DNA from 2 places in the Salinithrix halophila genome. Region 2 is predicted to be linked to the other one. Evidence: predicted binding sites of a transcription regulator. Region 2 holds the regulator's gene; the other holds the start of a gene.
What was found. Region 2 encodes Rex, which represses fermentation and respiration genes when NADH is low (regulators of the CRP and FNR family bind a similar motif). Its sites were predicted from a motif close to TTGTGAAATATTTCACAA; they were not measured.

Region 1: ACFOUO_RS07235 (cytochrome ubiquinol oxidase subunit I) is a predicted target of Rex. The motif match lies at 7,495-7,512, and genes of this name have one in related genera.

The regions. Positions count from the first base shown of each region.
Region 1 is NZ_JBHSAP010000009.1:194,911-204,910, forward strand. Features, by position in the region: gene ACFOUO_RS07195 (hypothetical protein) at 61-405, shown strand; gene ACFOUO_RS07200 (hypothetical protein) at 456-659, opposite strand; gene ACFOUO_RS07205 (AAA family ATPase) at 722-1,240, opposite strand; gene ACFOUO_RS07210 (sodium-dependent transporter) at 1,370-2,746, shown strand; gene ACFOUO_RS07215 (SEC-C domain-containing protein) at 2,998-4,464, opposite strand; gene ACFOUO_RS07220 (G5 and 3D domain-containing protein) at 4,632-5,645, opposite strand; gene ACFOUO_RS07225 (VanW family protein) at 5,962-7,044, opposite strand; gene ACFOUO_RS07230 (DUF1294 domain-containing protein) at 7,135-7,398, opposite strand; gene ACFOUO_RS07235 (cytochrome ubiquinol oxidase subunit I) at 7,570-8,898, shown strand; gene ACFOUO_RS07240 (cytochrome d ubiquinol oxidase subunit II) at 8,915-9,928, shown strand; gene ACFOUO_RS07245 (gamma-glutamyl-gamma-aminobutyrate hydrolase family protein) at 9,958-10,000, opposite strand, start outside.
Region 2 is NZ_JBHSAP010000003.1:18,260-28,259, forward strand. Features, by position in the region: gene groL (chaperonin GroEL) at 1-1,335, opposite strand, end outside; gene groES (co-chaperone GroES) at 1,393-1,674, opposite strand; gene ACFOUO_RS00395 (hypothetical protein) at 1,719-1,886, opposite strand; gene tatC (twin-arginine translocase subunit TatC) at 1,900-2,688, opposite strand; gene ACFOUO_RS00405 (redox-sensing transcriptional repressor Rex) at 2,744-3,424, opposite strand; gene ACFOUO_RS00410 (molybdopterin-binding protein) at 3,534-4,526, opposite strand; gene ACFOUO_RS00415 (DUF4870 domain-containing protein) at 4,775-5,077, shown strand; gene ACFOUO_RS00420 (5-formyltetrahydrofolate cyclo-ligase) at 5,170-5,769, opposite strand; gene ACFOUO_RS00425 (ABC-F family ATP-binding cassette domain-containing protein) at 5,930-7,840, shown strand; gene ACFOUO_RS00430 (5-oxoprolinase subunit C family protein) at 7,896-8,861, opposite strand; gene ACFOUO_RS00435 (LamB/YcsF family protein) at 8,858-9,625, opposite strand; gene pxpB (5-oxoprolinase subunit PxpB) at 9,609-10,000, opposite strand, start outside.

The sequences.
Region 1 (10,000 bases), on a different contig from region 2:
ATACCAGGGAATTCAACGGTATACAATGAGGAACGAACCCAACGGCGAGGAGGTTCCGACTTGAACCTGAAGATTAAGCGTATCACCGGTCTGGTGCGCACCAGCGGTCAAATCGATCGCACCCTCAGGTCACAAGGTTTTATCAGCAAAGAGAGACTACCCCCTGTCTATGATATCCGGATTCAAGACAGCGCCTCTGGCCGGGCCTACCGGCTGCGGATCCCCACACGAATCTATCTCGGCGGGAACGGGAAAAACGGATCGTTCCTTCGCCTTGGAAAGCCCTCCATTGCATGCTCGGACGGCAAAGGGAACATTCCCGACTCCGTCTTCGAAGCCGCCAACCATATCCTGGCTGAAATCGTCTCTTACCTGCAACCCAGCCCGGGCTCCTCCCGATATTAAAACGGAAAAGCAACACCCCTGAAGGGGTGTTGCAACACTCAACATTCTTTTCAGGTGCGCTTTTTGACCTCTTCTTTCACTCGGTCACCCAGGTCTTCGGCCTTTTCCCGAGGAAGAGAACGGGTGTCTTTATCGACTCCCAGTTCACCGGCCACCTCATTCATCATCTGCTCGATTTTCCGGTCGTCGGCGGTTTTTCCTCGAGCTTGCTCTTGCCCATGCTGCTTGGATCTGTTCCTATTGAATCCAAACAAAACGAACGCCCCCTTCATGATTTTGTTGAGTGCTTCCTTATTATCACTCGCCTCTCTTTTCATTATGTGCGTTGGATCAAGGAGATTTGGACCTCTTTGATCTCCTCTTCCGTAAGGATGTGAATGTTATCAAAGTCCTCTTTGGGAATTTGCTTTTTAGCCGTCTGAAGCTGCTGATGATAACGGCGAATCACCGCTGGGGCCACCACACGGTCCCGGCGTTCATTTTGCCCGAGACAGGTCTCGAGGCGGAAATCCAATACGATAATAGTTGTCTGAAACCCATATTCCCGAGCCAGTTTGACCATTCGTCGCCGCAGATCCCGGGAAAGCGCCGTAGTATCCAGCACGGTCATCTTCCCAAGGCCCAAACGAAGCCGGGTAATATGCGTCAAAAGGGAAAAGGCTTCACCGTGAACCTTCATATTGTTGACATCATCACACACCATGGCTCGGCATTCATCGGATGAGACCACTTGAGTAGGAAGGAAGTGCCGGCTGGCAAACGTAGATTTTCCACATCCAGGAGCGGAACAGAGTAGAATAAGGCATTTTTCCGGAAAATGAAGCGTCACCGGCACAGGGATCCCTCCTTAATTTGTGGCAGGATCATCCATAGGATGAGAGCTACAGGGAACGATTATACTGTGTTACACTAAATCAATGTTATGACTCAATCATCCCTGGTTCTACAGGAGGTCGAAACAGACTTGGCACAAGACTCTGCAGAAAACCAAGGCCAACCGAGAGAACAATGGTCCGGAACCTTCGGTTTTATCCTCGCATCCATCGGCTCGGCAGTCGGATTGGGAAGCATCTGGCGCTTCCCCTTCGTCACAGGTGAAAACGGCGGAGGCGCATTTGTCCTCATTTATCTCGCCTGTATCCTTCTCATGGGGATCCCCGTCCTGCTCTCCGAGATCGTCCTCGGCCGAAGCACTCAACGCAACCCTGTTGGGGCCTTCCGGAGAAAAGCACCTGATACCCCCTGGTTTCTAGCCGGTTTCATCGGTATTACAGCCACCGTCCTCATCCTCGCTTTTTACAGCACAGTCGGCGGGTGGACTCTCGCCTATACTTGGGATGCCCTTTCCGGGGAGTTCGGTTCAATCACGGTCGGCCAAGCGGAGGCGCGTTTCGGTTCTTTCATCGGGGAGCCGGAAACCCCTTTATTGTGGCAGGCTCTTTTTATGGCTTTAACGATGGCAATTTGCTATTTTGGACTAGAAAAGGGAATTGAACGAACCAACAAGTTTTTGATGCCCATGTTGGGCGTCCTGCTTTTCGTTCTCGTTCTTCGTTCTGTTACCCTGCCTGGGGCCATGGAAGGTGTGCATTTTCTCCTGTATCCTGATTGGTCCGATGTCTCTCTCACGACGATTTTCGAAGCTTTGGGAATGGCTTTTTTCTCTCTGAGTGTCGGGGCTGGGGCTATGATTACTTACGGGAGCTTCCTCTCCAAAAAGGAAAGTGTACCAAGTGCCATTGGAAATGTAGCCCTTTTTTCCACTTTGGTTTCCTTGGCGGCGGGCCTCGCTATTTTCCCCGCTGTCTTTTCCCTTGGCTATGAACCCAGCACAGGACCGCCTTTGGTATTTATCACCTTACCGGCTGTGTTCGCCCACATGCCCGCAGGTGCCTTGTTTGCCGCATTGTTTTTCCTTTTGTTGACCGTTGCTGCCCTTACTTCCGCCATTTCTTTGTTGGAAGTTCCGCTCCGCTATGCAGGAGACGAATTCGGCTGGCCCCGCGGAAAAGGAACCCTCCTGATTGGCGGATTCATCTTCTTGCTCGGGATTCCGGCAACGTTGTCCTTTAATCTTCTCTCCGATGTAAAAGGATTGGCGGGACTGCCCATCTTCGATTCAATGGATTTTCTCGCTTCCAACGTATTGCTACCCCTTTCCGGCTTGGTCATCGTTCTTTTCGCCGGTTGGAAATGGGGGGTTTCTCGTCTACTTTCCGAGGCAAAGGGAACATCGGATAACGGAATGCCTTTTAAATTCATGTGGGGATTCATTCTCCGTTGGATTGCCCCCGCATTAATGGCTATTGTGTTTATATTCCAGATTGTTTCCAGTTTATAAGCCTCTGTTTTGAGTATCCCTGCTGATAGCAGGGATTTTTTTGTGGGAAGGAATGCTATTCCATGAAAAAAAGCCCGGTACAGAGTATAACCAGGCCAATGGGATTTACAGCATGAACCTCTCCCACTTACGCTAACGCTAAGAAGTGGGAGTTTCTCACCATCAGAACCAAAAAAAGCTCTCATGTATCGAAAGGGTTTGCCTTCCATACTCGAATCGAACTGATTCGGAAAGCCCTTTTGGATTCCTAATTAAACGGTTTCTACCTGAGCCATGGGAAGGAATGGGTAAACTGTCTCGATTTCCGTGAAGCAGCTTTCGTTGTCATGGACAGCGACGGTTCCTCTTACCCAGAATCGGTTCTCCATCCAGGAGGGGGGTAGCCCACGCAGGTTCATATGCACGGGAACCCACTTTTCTCCCACATCCAACGTCGCTCCAGCCGGTGATACAGAAAGCATATAGGTTCCGCCCAAAGTGGGTTCATGGATATTTCCCTGCATCACCCCGTTCTCCTTCAGCCAAAGTTTGGCGTCAAAAGCGAGGGGGAGAGTCCGAATCAGTTGCCGGTAGACCTCAGCAAAGGAAGTGTACACATCGCAGATAGCTTCTTCCTGAAGCCAACGAAATAATCCCTTCAACGTGTTGAGAAAGATTTTAGACCGTACGGGACTGCTCTGCTCTTGATCGACATACCAAACACTAAAGAAATGGGAAAGGCTTTCTTCTGTCAGAAGTGACCAAGTGAAAGATTTCCCAAAATGGGTGGCAATATACGTCCGAAACAAATCCAGGGAATGTCTGTACAACTCCTGAGTTTTCTTTTGGAAACCGCTCACGAACTTCGAGTCAAACTGCTCCAGTTGAAGCTCGACCATCTCGGGGATTCCACGGTCTTCCTCAGGAAGGGGAAGAACACGGGGAAGCCAATCTTTCGGTTCAGTTGTTTCAATCTTTTCAGCTGTGGGGGCGGCTTCTTCCGCTGTACCGGTGGATGCCATCATCTTTTCCAGTTGTTCCATCTCCTGTGCCCTTTGCATCAACCAGCCGATAACTTGCAACCCGTTCCGGTGCCAAAACTCCTGCTTCAGTTCTCCTTCTTTCTGCGCCTGATTTTTTAAGTACACAAAGATCTCCCCTCTCATCTCGTCCCCGAAAGATGTATAAGGGCCAAACAACTCGTAACGGTTTCCTAAGCGGGAGAGGCGAGCAAACATAAGCGTTCCACGCCGGGTCGGCTCCGCGACCCGAACCCGGTATTGTTCATGATCGGTTAGTGATTGGAGTGTAACTTCACCCTGATTGACATGCAGAATCTCATAACAGCACAGATGTATGTCACACAGTTCTTCTGCGATCCGGAGGGCATCCGGTTTATTTTCTAATGTGCTTTTCCAAGCATCGACAACACGCTGTCCATTGAGACAAGGAGCGTCAAACAGCAACCAAAAGCGAAAGGAATACGTAAAATTCGGAGGGATGGGTTGATTAACCTCCAGATTTAAATCCTCTTTAAACTTTCTCGACCACTCATATTCTGATTCCCTGGAGAGCTGCCCCTCAAACCAGCGGTTCAGCTCGCTCACCACTTGGGTTTTGGTGTTCAGCTCTCTCTCCTCGCGGAGCTGTTCGGCCGATTGTATAGCGACGACCCGCTCACAGCATTTTTTGTATTTTTTTCCGCTCCCGCAGGGACAAAGATCGTTGCGTCCAACCATATAGACACATCCCGTCAAGAGTCCTTTTCTGTAGTATATATGAAATCCATGCACCATTACAAAAAAATTTGGAAAAGACTGATGCAATTACCACTGAGAAACCCTCGGCTTATAATAAAAAGAAAAACCCCGCGGTGTAAAGGCCCGCAGGGCATTTCCATCACTAACTATTCGAGGATATAAGCCGTTACATTGCGTCGGCCCCATTGGATGGCTTCCTCACGTGTATCAAAGAAGAGGTCGATAACATTTCCATTGACGGCACCGCCCGTATCCTCAGCTACAGCTTGGCCATACCCCGGGATGTACAATCGGGTGCCCAGAGGGATGACGCTGGGATCCACAGCGACCGTTCCGCGACGGGGAGTTGTTCCTGTTGCGGTCTTATTGCCGGTGGCAGTATAGCCGGTGGTTTCCGCCGCCATCGTCTTCTTATATTTCAACCCGGCGATCCGGGAACCGGAGGACAACTGTGTATCCTCCTTTTCGGCAGCGGTTTCCTTTGCTTCTCCTGAACCCACCATGACAACCTCGGCCACAGGATCGACTTTTTCCACCAGCTTCTTGTCTGTAACCATCGATTTTCCATTTTTGTAAATCGCGATTACCTGATAGATGGATTTCCCTTTTTTTCCCTTTTTGGCGACTTTCTTTTCACCTTTCGGTAAATCGGGGTCTTCCTTTTTCTTGGTGTCGTAATCGATGGGTTCCACTTTCTTCTGAACCCGTTTTTCGACTTTGTCGATGATGATCGCCAGATCATTGGTAATCTTTTGATCCATCGTAGCGTTCATCTGATCGCTTTTATCAACCTTTACCTTTTGTTCCTTGAGAAAATCGCCGACCGTGGGCTCGGTCGTCTTCATCTTTTTCTCTTTCTTACCTCCCACTTTTAGTGAGACAGAACAATTACAGGCGAGGTTGACTTTGGTCCCGTCCTTTTTGATAGGGCTATCCCACTCTACACTGGGCTTATATTGACTCTTTAGCTTGGCCGGATCAAAACCTTCCTTCTCCAGGGCGTCTGACAGCGATCCGCTCAGGACGTCTGTTTGGACAGTTTTCTCTTTATCGCTGAACGTGATGGTTACTTCCTTGTTCATCATCGCATAACCGATGGCGGTACCCGATAAGAGTAGGATGGTGGTAACCCCCAAAAAGATGACCAGGGTTTTTTTCATCCAATACCTCCTTCGTTCTCCGACTGGTCGAAAGACGTTTTATATTATAGCAGAGTGACTAGCAAGGATCTATGAAAAATTTTCAATTAATCCCTCGGAAGTGTCTGAGTACATGGAATCAAGACCGTCAAATTCGGTGATAAACCCTTCCCCCAACAAGACTATCCGCAATTTTCATTTGCATCAACTCCCATCCTGGTGAAAACGAAAATAAAGGACCTTCTTATTTTTAAGCCTATGAATGAGTAGGAAATTCGTGTCAAGAAAAACAGGAAAAAAGGCGGGAAAAGCCCGCCAATCAGATAAATGCTCCTGGTCAACCGGAAATTTCGAACCTGGTCTGAGGCAGAGGGGCTTTCTTGTATTCCTTGGCCCTGTTTAGGGGTTGACGCCTTTTTGGTTTCGGTACCTTTTCTGTTTTTGGCTCCTCTGCAGGGGGCTCCGGTGTCGGACGAGGCTTGTAGAGGATATCCGAGGAACCGTATATCGAGACGGTCAGCAACCCACCTTTAGCTTTAGCGCGGATTAGGATGGGTCGGTTCAACTGATTTTGAAACCGAAAGTCCGGTCCCCCCCAGGAGACTGTAGCATCCTGTCCAGCGGGGACATAAGTAACCTGTTTGCTATGGCTCACCCGTTGCAGGATCCGAAGTCCAGCTCTTTCAACACTGTTGAACAGCGTGGTCGAAGTCTGGCATATCCCACCGCCGATCCCTTCTGTATACTCCCCGCGTACAATGACAGGTGCCGGGCGGTAACCCCGCTCCGTCGTTCGAACACCAACAACTTGATTAAAAGAAAAGACCTCGCCCACCGGAATCACTCGATAATCAATAGCAAGGGTGGACAAATCAATATTATGTGTCCGATTCTCATTGTGTGGATTATAACGGGTTGTGTAAATGGAAAGCCGTTTTTCCCGAATCCGCTTCAGTGTCGTCGTGGTGATCGGCGGCTTCCAGACCTGAATCGGTGCTTCCAGGGTCCGACCCGTGTAATCGTGAATATGGTCTAGCCATCCTTCCACCACCGACCGATCCAGCTTTCGGCCATCACGGTGAGAAAGAATTTTCCCCTTTTCAAAATGAGCAGATTCGGGTGGGCGGTTCACCTCTTTCTCCACATCAGACAGCCACTGGTAAAAAGCCTCCCGGTCCAAGGTGGTGGGATCGATTCCATCAAACCCCACACTAGCGAGATTTAAGCTCCATTCCTTTCCCTCATAAGCCATGGAAAAACGGGTATCGGGTCGATCACCCTCCTCTTCTAAGGAACGGGATAGATCCGATTGCTCCAGGGAAGATGGTTGTTTTGTCTGCGGTGGATAGGAGTGGCTAGAACTACATCCGCAGATCAAGAGCAGTACCATATACATCAGGATCGTATACTTCAACTTCACCCATAATCACCCCCTCTTGTCCACTTTTTAGTCTTTGTCGAAAAGAGGAGGTTCACTGCTGGCAACATCATACAAGGGTTGGGATCTTTGTCAACGGGAGAATAACCAAGTCAGCAAGATCGTCTGCAGGAGAAAAAGGGTCGGGATTCCGTAACGGAAAACGCCATGGCACGTCTTGTGCCGAAAATGGTACATACCAGCCCATACACCAGCAGATCCACCCGCCGCGGCTGCCAATAAGAGAGTTCTTTCTGCAACCCGCCATTCTCCCCGCTGGGCTTTTCTTTTATCCCAGCCCATCAGTAAATAACTCCAACCATTGATCAATATCAGATAAATCCACAGAAGTCCCATATTTCCAAGAGTAACCCAAGCTTTCCGATTTGGCCATACATCGAATGGCTGATATTTATCCGCAAGAAGTCATGACCGTTTCATGAACGGCTAAGTTTGTGTATTATTTCACATACTGAATCGGGTATAGTTAGGGTAGAAGCAGATTGAAATGGATAGGAGGAGACATTCTTGGATCCCGCAACGTTGAGTCGAATATTGACCGCAGAAACCCTCGCTTTTCACATCATCTGGGCCACGATCGGCGTCGGTGTGCCGATTTTCATCTCCCTCGCCGAAGGATGGGGCATCTATAAGAAAGATAACCATTACATCTTGATGGCCCGTCGTTGGACACGCGGCTTTGTCATCACCGTAGCTGTAGGAGTTGTAACCGGAACCTGCATTGGATTAATGCTGAGCCTTTTGTGGCCTCGCTTCATGCAGCTTGTAGGTAACCTGATCAGCCTGCCCTTATTTCTGGAGACCTTCGCCTTCTTTTTCGAAGCCATTTTTTTGGGGATCTATCTGTACACGTGGGACCGGTTCAAAAAACCCATCATTCACTGGCTAACCTCTATTCCGATTATCATCGGGTCTTCGCTTTCTGCTGTCTTCATCACCACCGTCAATGCCTTCATGAACACCCCAGCGGGCTTTGAAGTAGGGAAAGACGGGGGGTTCACCAACTTTCAGCCACTAGAAGCCATGTTGAACCCGGCCACGCCAACCAAGGTGGCTCACGTTCTCTCCTCAGCTTATGTCACTTGTGCCTTCCTGCTGGCAGGGATTGCAGCTTGGCATTTGTTAAAGGGCAAAAGAAGTCTCTACTTCAAAAAAGCACTCAAACTGACCATGATCGGCGGGTTTATCTTGGCACTACTCACCGCCCTCGCCGGTGACCTCTCTGGAAAATTCCTTGCGGAACACCAACCGGAAAAACTGGCCGCGGCTGAATGGCATTTTGAAACGCAGAAAAAAGCCCCGTTGATCCTGGGCGGCTGGCTGGATGAAAATAACGAAGTAAAAGGCGCGATTGAGATTCCTTACGCCCTCAGTATTTTGGGTAAGGGGACCCCTAACGGGGAAATCAAGGGGCTAAACGAGTTTCCGAAAGATGAGTTGCCACCCCTTTACGTTCATTATCTCTTTGATGGAATGGTCGCAATCGGCTCATACTTGATCTTGATCGGCGCCATTTTTCTTTTCCTGTGGTGGCGGAAGAAAAATCCGTGGGAAAAACCTTGGGTACTGCGGGGAATCGTATGGGCTGCACCCCTTTCATTTATCGCGATCGAATTAGGTTGGATGTATGCGGAAATTGCCCGTCAGCCGTGGATCATTCGGGGATTCATGAAAGTAACGAAAGCAGCCACCACCGCTGAACACGTCGGTGTTTTGCTGGTGATTTTCACTTTGCTTTATGCATCCCTCGCTGTTATTGCTGTCTCCGTCCTCATCCGTATGTTTAAGGGTAAAAACCCGGAAAAAGAGCTGGAGGAACGGGGTATCATTTTATAGAAAGGAGGCGTCTGACTTGCCCCTTGAAATTATCGGTATCACGGTTTTGTGGACATTCCTTTACGGATATCTGATTGTGGCCTCTATCGACTTCGGGGCCGGCTTTTTTTCCTATTACAGCATGGTGACCAAACAGGAACATATTATCAATCAGGTCATCAACCGCTATCTTTCCCCTGTCTGGGAAGTAACCAATGTCTTTCTCGTCTTTTTCTTCGTCGGGATCGTCGGTTTCTTTCCGGATACGGCTTATTATTACGGAACGGCCCTTCTGCTTCCTGGGGGGATCGCCCTGTTACTGCTGTCGATTCGCGGTTCCTTTTACGCTTTCGCCAATTACGGGGCACGCAAGAGCCGAACCTATATGTTCTTGTATGGGATGACTGGTCTTTTTATCCCGGCTTCTCTATCAACAGTGCTCACTATCTCCGAAGGGGGATTTATCGAAAAAACAGGAGAGTATATACGCTTCATTCCTTGGAAACTCTTTACCAGTCCCTATTCTTGGTCCGTTGTTTTCCTTTCTTTAGTCAGCGTCCTCTTCATCAGCGCTAGTTTTCTCACCTACTACGCCTTTAAGGCGAAGGACAGCCAAGCGATGGAAGCCTTGCGTAAGTATGCCCTAGCCTGGAGCGGTCCCACCTTGGTGGCCAGTGTCGGAGTGTTTGCTGCTCTCTCTCAACACAACCCCGGCCATTTTTCCAATATGTTGGACATGGCCTGGATGTTTCTTCTATCCCTTCTCTGTTTTCAGGGTGCTGTATGGCTGATCTGGAAACGAAAAGCCCTCGGTTGGTCTTTTATACTGGTGATGTTCCAGTTTGCTTTCGCTTTTTTTGGATATGGAGCCTCCCATCTGCCTTATCTGCTGTATCCCTATGTGACTGTCCAGTCGGCGCTGACCAATTCGGTCATGGGGACAGCCTTGGTGGTCGCTTTTATCGCAGGACTTTTGTTGCTGATCCCCTCTCTGATCCTGCTGATGCGCCTGTTTTTATTCAGTGCTAAATACGTTCAGGGAGAAAAGTGAAACCGCAGACCTCAGTCTGCGGTTTCCCCTTATGTTTGAACCTTTTGACTTTCACCGGCGCAAGCACGGACA
Region 2 (10,000 bases):
CTCCAGTGCACGGCGAATGATCTTCACACCGGTCAACTCGTCACCCGAAGCATCCAGGTTCTCAACGGCGCGCAGCACATTGACGAGAGCAGTACCGCCGCCGGAGACGATCCCTTCTTCCACAGCAGCGCGGGTAGAGTTGAGGGCATCTTCAATGCGGAGCTTGCGCTCTTTCAATTCGGTCTCGGTAGCAGCGCCCACTTTGATGACGGCAACGCCGCCAGCCAGTTTCGCCAGGCGTTCTTGCAGTTTTTCCTTGTCGAACTCGGAAGTGGTATCTTCCAGCTGCTGACGGATCTGCTTGACGCGGCTGTCGATCCCAGCGCGGTCACCAGCACCGTCCACGATGATGGTGTCTTCTTTGGTCACGCGAATCTGACGAGCGCTTCCCAAAGAGCTGAAATCAGCAGTTTTCAGGTCAAGGCCAAGGTCTTCGGTGATCACCTGGCCGCCGGTCAGGATCGCGATGTCTTCCAGCATGGCTTTACGCCGGTCGCCGAAGCCAGGAGCTTTGACGGCGACTGCGTTGAAGGTACCGCGCAGCTTGTTGACCACGAGGGTAGCCAGGGCTTCGCCTTCCAGATCTTCCGCGATGATCAAGAGGGGTTTACCCTGCTGGACGACTTTTTCCAGCAACGGCAGCACTTCCTGCACGTTGGCGATCTTCTTGTCGGTGATCAACACGTAAGGGTCATCCAGCACGGCTTCCATTTTGTCGTTGTCGGTGACCATGTACGGGGAGATGTACCCGCGGTCGAACTGCATCCCTTCAACCACTTCCAGCTCGGTGGCAAAGCCTTTGGACTCCTCGACGGTGATCACGCCGTCGTTGCCCACTTTTTCCATCGCTTCAGCGATCAGTTTGCCCACTTCTTCATCGTTAGCGGAGATTGCTGCCACTTGGGCGATGGAGTCTTTCCCTTCGATCGGCTTAGCGATATTGCGGATCTCTTCTACAGCAGCCGTAACGGCTTTTTCGATCCCTTTGCGGATCACCATCGGGTTAGCCCCGGCAGCTACGTTTTTAAGACCCTCGCGAATGATAGCTTGAGCCAGCACCGTAGCGGTGGTGGTACCGTCACCAGCCACATCGTTAGTCTTGGTAGCGACCTCTTTCACGAGTTGAGCACCCATGTTCTCAAACTTGTCTTCCAGTTCGATTTCCTTGGCGATGGTAACACCGTCGTTGGTGATCAAGGGAGAACCGAACTTCTTCTCCAGCACCACGTTGCGTCCTTTCGGACCCAGGGTGACTTTCACAGCGTTGGCGAGTGCGTCCACGCCGCGCAACATGGAACGGCGGGATTCTTCACTAAATAGAATCTCTTTAGCCATTGCTTGCGTCCCTCCTATGTAGGGGTTTTTTATTTCAAAGGTTCACGTACGGGATTGTCAGTCGACAACAGCCAGAATATCGCTCTCCCGCAGGATGAGGAATTCCTCTTCGCCCACTTTCACTTCCGTGCCCGCATATTTGGAGAAAATGACGCGGTCGCCCTCGTTTACTTCGAGTCCGACTTTTTGGCCGTTTTCATAACGACCGCTGCCCACGGCAATGACTTTCCCCTCCTGAGGCTTTTCCTTGGCCGTTTCCGGCAGGACAATGCCACTGGCGGTTTTTTCTTCTTTTTCGATCGCTTTCAGTACGACGCGATCTCCTAACGGTTTGATCACGAAAGACACCCTCCTTCATGAGGTGGAGTTCTCGTTGTTAGCACTCACTGATATCGAGTGCTAACACCCATAACCATAATATCTTCCTCCCTTCGATTTTGCAAGCCCCGCACCTCAATTTTTTTCCCTTTTTTCTTCCATTTCCATGCAGCCAGCTTTGTAGCAACAAAAAACAACAGAGAGCGTACTCCCTGTTGTTTTTTCTGACCCATTCCCCCGGCTCCATCACTCAAAAGAACTGCCCCACTCTTCCTCATCTTCCTTCCACTTCGCTTCGTAAGCTTCCTCTTCAGCGAGCATTTTTCGGTATACACGGTCTGACAGGAAGATACTCCCCTCATACAAGAGGATCAGTGGAATCGAGACCAGTATATTGGAAACCAAATCCGGTGGTGTCACCAAAGCCGCCAGCACAACCATCCCCAGCCAGGCATACCGGCGCCCCTTCCTCAGAAGTTGAGGAGTAACGATCCGGATCCGAGTCAGGAAGAGGATGACCACCGGCAATTCAAACAAGAGGGCGATCGGAAAGACAACCCGGAACAAGAAGCGAAAAAACTCGTACATCCCATAGGTTTCCTGTGCTCCCAAACGTTCCGTCAGGACGGCCATAAAATTGAGCAAGAAAGGAAAGACCCAATAATAGCCAAAACAAAGGCCCGCTATAAAGAGAAGCATCGCAAAGGGGATATAGCTTAGGGTGGCCTTCTGCTCCTTTTTAGTCAGGCCCGGCTGCACAAACTTCCAAGCCTGGTAAAAAGCCACCGGCATTGTGAATGCAAGGGCGACTATGAAGGCGAATTGCATATAGATCGAGAGGGCTTCTCCCGGGGAGAAAATATTCAATTTCACCGTTTTTTCCAATGTTCCGTTAAGGATATCACCTATCGTCCACCGGATGATGGGCTCCGCGAAAAACAGACCTATCATCAAGCTGAGAATGAAGGCGGCTAACACCATCAGGATGCGACCGCGCATTTCACCCAGATGCTCTGTCCAATGACGTTGATTCATGATATGGTACCTTCCCTCTTCCGGTTTCCTACCTTGCCACCGACAGTCCTATCCCTTAGCCTTCCCGGGTGGGGTCGGGCAATTCCAATGGAGGGACGTACTCATCGATAGGGAAATTTTTCAGGAAATAGATCAGCGTCTGCAACTCGATGGTTAGATCAATGTTGTGCATCCGAACATGAGGCGGGACTGTTAACCGGGCCGGGGTGAAGTTGAGAATACCCCGGATTCCAGATCGAACAATCCGATCCGTGGTCGCTTGGGCCACATTGGCCGGAACGGTGAGGATGGCCACCTCCACATTGTGCAGCTCTCGGACCTCCGCGAAACGCTCCATGGAATAGACGGGGATCCCGTCCACTTCTTGTCCAACCTTGCCCGGATCGGCATCAAAACCAGCAACGATCTTGGTATTGTGACTGCGGTAGAAGTTGTATCCAAGCAGGGCGGTTCCCAGGTGACCCACCCCCACTAGAACCACATTGGATACTTCGTCCTGACGAAGAAAATCCCGCAGGAACTGAAGAAGATAGTTCACATTGTATCCGTATCCCTTTTTCCCTAGTTCACCTAGATAGGAAAAATCGCGTCGGATGGTAGCCGGATCGATTTGCAGGGCATCAGAAAGCTGGGCTGAAGAGACCCGTTTCTTCCCGATGGCGTGGAGCTTTTCCAGGTATCTGTAATAAAGCGGTAACCGTTTGGCGGTTACTTGCGGGATTTTTTGTTCAGACATCGTATGCCTCCATACCCCGGGTCGTCCCCGGATTGGATATGGGTTGGATGAATCCATTATCAACCAGTCTCTTCTTTCATCATACATACTGCGCTGCCCTTTGCCAAGGTTAACAGGAATGCAGGCCGCCGTACCCGAGAGCAACGATCTCTTCCCGGGTAATCTTCTCCCCAGCCAAAAGGCGTGGGAGGAGAACATCAAAGGAGGTAAAAGCGTCGTGGATTACACAGCCCGGAAGCCCCAGCACCGGCACCCCTCGATAGTAAGCAACCAAAAGCATCGATCCCGGCAGCATCGGCGTTCCATAGCTGACCACTTCGGCTCCCATTTCCGTGATGGCACCAGGGGTCCGATCATCAGGATCGACAGACATGCCGCCGGTTACCAACACCATGTCTGCCCCGCTATCAATAAAGGAACCAATCTGGTCCATGATCCGCTGTTTATCATCACTCGCCAGGGTCTGCCCCAGGATGCGGGAGCCGTATCCTTCCACCTTCTCTTTCACCACGGGGCCAAATCGATCCTGGATCCGTCCGTGGTAAATCTCGTTCCCGGTTGTAACGACACCGATGTTGTGAGCCCGATACGGTTTTACCTGTAGGACAGGTTGTGCCTCTCTGGCGATGACTTCCACTTCTTTCAATCGTTCTTCCGGATAAATCAAAGGGATCACCCGACAGGCAGCGACGATTTCTCCTGCCCGGACCGGTTCTTTGTCATTCAGAGTGGACAACACGGCCTGTTCGACGCCATTGATACGATGGACAGCATCGGGGTTCACTTGGAGCAGGCCGTCGATCTTCGCTTTCAGATTCACTTTCCCTTCCCGGGGTTGGGTTCCTGTCAGGTTGGGGCCCCGAACCGCGTCGGCGATACGAAGGGACGCATCGTTCTCGTGGAGCTCCCCAGCCGCCAACTCGATCACATAGATGTGCTCTTTTCCGATGGATAGAAGAGCCTCGGTATCTTCCTCCCGGACGACATGCCCTTTCCGGAATAGAGGGCCTTTGTACTGACCGGGCACCACTTGGGTCAGGTCGTGGGCCAACACCAGCCCGGCCGCTTGGGAGATATGCACCTCTTTTAACGAACTTTTCATGCTGGGACTCCCCCTCGCGGTGGTATGCTGCTTTTTTTCAGTCGGATTGTTTCTATTGTAACAACACCTGATCATCCTGTGTATGGTTTCACTGTTTCTTAACGGACGGCTACCAGACTTTTATTGCCAATCATGTACTAAGCGGCTTGTCCGATAATCTGTCGCACTCTGCATCTCCGTAAAAAAATTGCTTATTGCAGGGTAAAACCGGGAAAAACCGTCTAATATAGAATGAAAGGAGTGAGGATATGAAAGCCCTGAAAATCCTCGTCCATGCAAGTACCTGGTTCGCCCCCTTGTTGGTACCCCTGTTTGTCTGGCTGTTCACTTCGGATGAAGACCTTAAACGACTAGCTAAACAAGCCATGGTCTTTCACTTTGTGATCTGGCTATTGGTCTCCGTTTCGTACATCTTTTCTTTCCTTCTGATCGGAATTCCCTTCCTGATCCTGTTCGCTCTGATCGGATTTATCGCTCCCATCATGGGCATCGTCAGCGCACTCAAGGATCGCCGCTACGACTACCCCATCATCGGCTCTTTCATTCGCTAAGAACACGCTCCCTTTCACGTCCAACGACCCACTGACCGCCTTGATCCCCTCGACAGAAGGGGATCGAGGCGGTCTTCTGTGAGGAGTGGGGTCTATCGATCGTATGCTGCCCCCTTGAGTGGGAGGTCCAACACCCCATCAGGAATGGCCAACCCATGCAAGGGTTCATCGTGAGATTCGGGGTAAACCGTCGCTACCAGCTGAAAGCTATAGCTAACACCGATACGGTTGATGGAGGCCCCTTCATTGGCGAAGAACCGGTCATAATAGCCCGCACCGTAGCCAAGCCGGTAACCGGCGGTATCGAAGCCCACACCGGGCACCACTGCCAGGTCTACCTCCTTGGCTGCTACCTGATTTCCTGGCCGTTCTACCGGTTCCAAGATCCCGTATGCCCCGGCGGTCACATCCTCCGGATGGTCGACCCGATGGAGGGTGAGGAGACGACCTGCCGGATGAGCACGGGGAAGGAGCACCTGTTTCCCCATCTCCCGAGCCCACATCAGCAAAGGACGGACATTCACCTCCCCACGATGGGGCATGTAAAAAAGAACAGTCCCCGCTTCCCGGAAAGCGGAATACTCCCTGAAATGCCGGCAGATCGCCGCCGCCTCATGTTCCGCCTGCGTCGCTTCCATCTCTTTCCGCTTCTGCAATAACCGGGCCCGCAACGCTTCTTTTTCTCGTTTCAATCCTCCACCTCCTGAATGATTGGCTTCATTATATCACGTGTGGGATATGATCCACGGCAGGCTGCCCGCCCAGAGTGGATCCCTTACAAAGAGGCCATCGTTTCCTCCCGGACCTCCATCCGTTACAATGGAGGATGGTGAATCATGGAGGTGAGTACGGGTGACGATTCTACAAGCAAAAGACATCCATAAATCCTATGGTGGTACGCCGGTACTGGCCGGAGTGAACCTCAGAGTCGAAGACGGAGAACGAGTCGGCCTGATCGGACCCAACGGTGCCGGCAAATCCACCCTGTTGAAAATCTTGACCGGACGCCTTGCCGCTGATAACGGAGACGTGTCCGTTTCAAGACAGGCACGGGTAGGATACCTCGCTCAGGAGGGGGAGTGGAATTCGGAGCGTGGAATCTGGGAAGAAGTATTAACGGTCTTTGCTCCTTTGAAAGCGATGGAAGCGGACCTACGGAAGCTGGAAGAGGAAATGAGCTGGGAAGACGTCTACTCCGATGAGCTCCGTTACACCAAAGTGGCCGAACAGTACGCCCGCCTGCAAGAACGGTTTGAGCAAGCCGGGGGATATGGCTTTGAGGCCCGAGCGCGGGGCACTCTCCACGGGTTGGGTCTAGGGCATTTGGATTGGGAATCAACAAAGGTCAGCGCCTTGAGCGGTGGACAAAAAACCCGCCTCGCCCTGGCCAAACTGCTGCTGGAACGCCCCGACCTCGTCATCCTCGATGAGCCGACCAACTATCTAGATATGGATGCCCTCACTTGGCTGGAGCAGACCCTGGATACTCATCCCGGCGCCCTCTTGATTGTTTCCCATGACCGCTGGTTTCTGGACCGTCTTGTCCAAGTCGTCTATGAGATCGATCGCGGCCACGCAACGAGGTACCCCGGAAACTACTCTGATTACATGAGACAGAAAGCAGAACATCTCGCTCAATGGGAAAAAGAATACGAACAGCAACAGACGGAAATCAAGCGGATGGAGACCTTCATTCAGAAAAACATCGTCCGAGCCTCCACCACAAAACGAGCCCAAAGCCGCCGCAAAGCCTTAGAAAAAATGGAACGGATGGACCGCCCACCCTCTGAACGGAAAAAGGCGGGGATCCGTTTTGAACCCGCTGTCCAAAGCGGTCGCCAGGTTCTGGAGACGGAAGATCTCACCATCGGCTACGACCCGAACGCCCCATTGATTCATGGAGGAAGCTTGCAACTAGCACGCGGTCAACGGATCGCACTCCTAGGCCCCAATGGGACTGGCAAAACCACCCTGCTGAAAACCCTGGCTGGACACCTCCCTCCTCTCGGAGGCCGGATCACTTTCGGCACCGGGGTCGAGGTCGATTATTACGCTCAGGAGCAGGAAGAATTGTGCGAAGAAGAAACCGTTCTGGAGGAAGTCTGGAAAGCCCACCCGAAGCTGGACCAGACAACGGTCCGTTCTTTTCTCGGACAATTCCTGTTCAGCGGCGACGATGTCTATAAGACGATCCATGCTTTGAGCGGCGGCGAAAAAGCCCGTCTCTCCCTCGTAAAACGCCTCCTCAACCGAGGCAATCTCCTTCTGATGGACGAACCGACGAACCACCTGGACATGGACACGAAGGAGAGGCTGGAAGAAGCGCTGGAGAACTTCACCGGCACCATCCTGTTTGTCTCCCATGATCGCTATTTCATCAACCGCCTGGCAACGGGCATTTGGGAAGTAAAAAACAAAGGTGTTCATCCCTTCTCCGGGGATTACAACGCCTGGCTAGAAAGGAATCAGGCCCAAGCCGGAATAGCATCCACCCCTGAAACCCCCTCCGCCACCTCCTACACAGAGGAGGTCCGACTCCAACGACAACGGGAACGGGAGGAGCGCCGGATTCGAGAAGAAATCGAAGAGCTAGAGCGGGAAATCGAATCTCTAGAAACAGAGATTGCCCGCATCCAAGAAGAGCTTTGCCGTCCGGAGATTTTCGGCTCCCCCGACGAAAGCCTCTCCCGCCAACAGCGCTTGATGGAATTGGAGGACACCCTCGGAGAAAAGACGGAACGCTGGGCAGAAATCGCAGAATAAGGGAAATCCCCCGTCGTGGAAGGGGGATTTCTTTGTATATTCCAGAGAACACAAGCTATCGAGCCTCGAGGCCCCGGGCTCCTGCCTCCAGCTTCCGCAACAAGCGTTCCTGATCGATAGCCGTCTGTTGTGCTTCCTCCATATCCACTTGTCGGAAAGTGATCTTATGGCCAGGGGCGGCTTGGGCAAGCAATGGGATGTCCACGGAGATCACCGTTGCAACCTTGGCATAGCCACCGGTCGTCTGCCGGTCCGCCATCAACACAATCGGCTGCCCATCAGCAGGCACTTGAACCGAACCGGGAGCCGTGGCATCAGAGAGGATATCGGCCGACTGCCGGTGGCGAATGGTCGGACCTTTCAACCGGTAACCCATGCGATCCGATTGAGGAGTCACTTCGTAGGAAGAAGAGAGAAACGCTTTCACCCCTGCTGAAGTAAAAGCATCGTTCTGAGGCCCCATCACCACCCGTAACTCCGTCTCTTGTCGGTAAACAGGCCGTTGATCATGGGCCAGCCGGAGCCCGGCTCTCCCCGATTTCTCCTCGGATTGCGCGAGAGGAAGGCGGTCCCCCTCCTTCAGCTTACGCCCTCGCCAACCTCCCAGAGCGCCCTTTATATACGTGGACTTGCTCCCCATCACTGGCTCTACAGCGATGCCCCCGGCAACAGCCAGATAAGCCCTCATTCCCTGTCTCGCGCCGCTAAAGGAAAGGATTTGCCCCGCCTTCACTTGAAGGCTCCTCCACATCGGCACCTCTTCCCCATCCAGCTTCGGTCCTAAATCTCCCCCGGTCAGAGCGATACGGATATCACAGCCAAAATAGAGCACCGGCCCCGTGATCGTGATTTCCAGCCCTGCTTCTCCCCGGCGATTCCCTAAAAGGAGGTTGGCCACCTGAAAAGAAAAAGAATCCATCGCTCCGGCGACGACCATGCCGTACTGTTGATAGCCGGTCCGCCCCAGGTCCTGCACCGTCGTCAATAACCCACTTTTCAGTACCTGGATTTCCCTATTCACGACTCACCCACCCGTTTCACATCGATTCCCTCTGCTTCGAAGGCCCCGCAGAGGTGACGGACGAAAGCCACGGCTTTGGGGTCATCTCCATGAACACATACTGTATCCGCTCTTAATTCAATATCCGTGCCGTCAACGGCGCGAACTTTCCCTTCATTCAGCATCCGCACCACTCGGGCGGCTGCCTCGCCGGGGTCATGGATGAAGGCATCGGGGAGAGTACGAGGAGTTAGGGTGCCGTCAGGTAGATAGGTCCGATCTGCAAAAACTTCCTCTGCCACGGGGAGCCCTTCCTTCCGGCCCGCTTTCACCAATAGACTACCTGCAAGCCCGAATAGGATTAGTCCCTTGTCCACTGCAGCCACAGCCCCGGCGATCGCCTCGGCAATCGCTTCTTCCTTGGAGGCCATATGAAAGAGAGCCCCATGAGGTTTGACATGTTGGAGTTTCGCCCCTTCAGCGGTGGCAAAAGCGGCAAGCGCCCCGACCTGATAGAGGGTCAGATTGAAGACGTCTTCAGGCTCCATGGCGATGTACCGGCGACCAAAGCCCAACAAATCCGGCAATCCGGGATGAGCGCCAAGGCCTACTCCTTTGTTCACGGCTGCTCGTACGGTTTTCTGCATGACGTTGTGGTCTCCAGCATGATAGCCGCAGGCAATATTGGCGGAACTGACGTATTCCAGAATCTCTTCGTCCCGGCCCATGGTATAGGAGCCAAAACTCTCGCCTAAGTCACTGTTTAAATCAATCCGTAGTTTCATCGGTCCGACTCTCCCACGTTTTTTCCTTCACTGGATTCTTTCCCCGAGCCACTTCTTCTTCGATGCTGCTGTACTCTTCTTCTGAAATCGGTCGAAACTGCACATGGTCACCCGCAGCCAGCAACATCGGCGGATGTCGGTGCGGGTCGTACAGGCGCAGGGGAGTCCGCCCGATCAACCGCCATCCCCCTGGCGTTTCCAGGGGGTAAACGCCTGTCTGAGCCCCGGCGATCCCCACGGAACCGGCGGGGATTTTTTCCCGGGGCTTTTCCAGCCGAGGGACAGCAATGGTCTCCGACATGCCTCCCAGATACGGAAACCCGGGGACAAATCCCATCATGTAGATCCGATAGGGTGATTGGCTGTGGATACGGA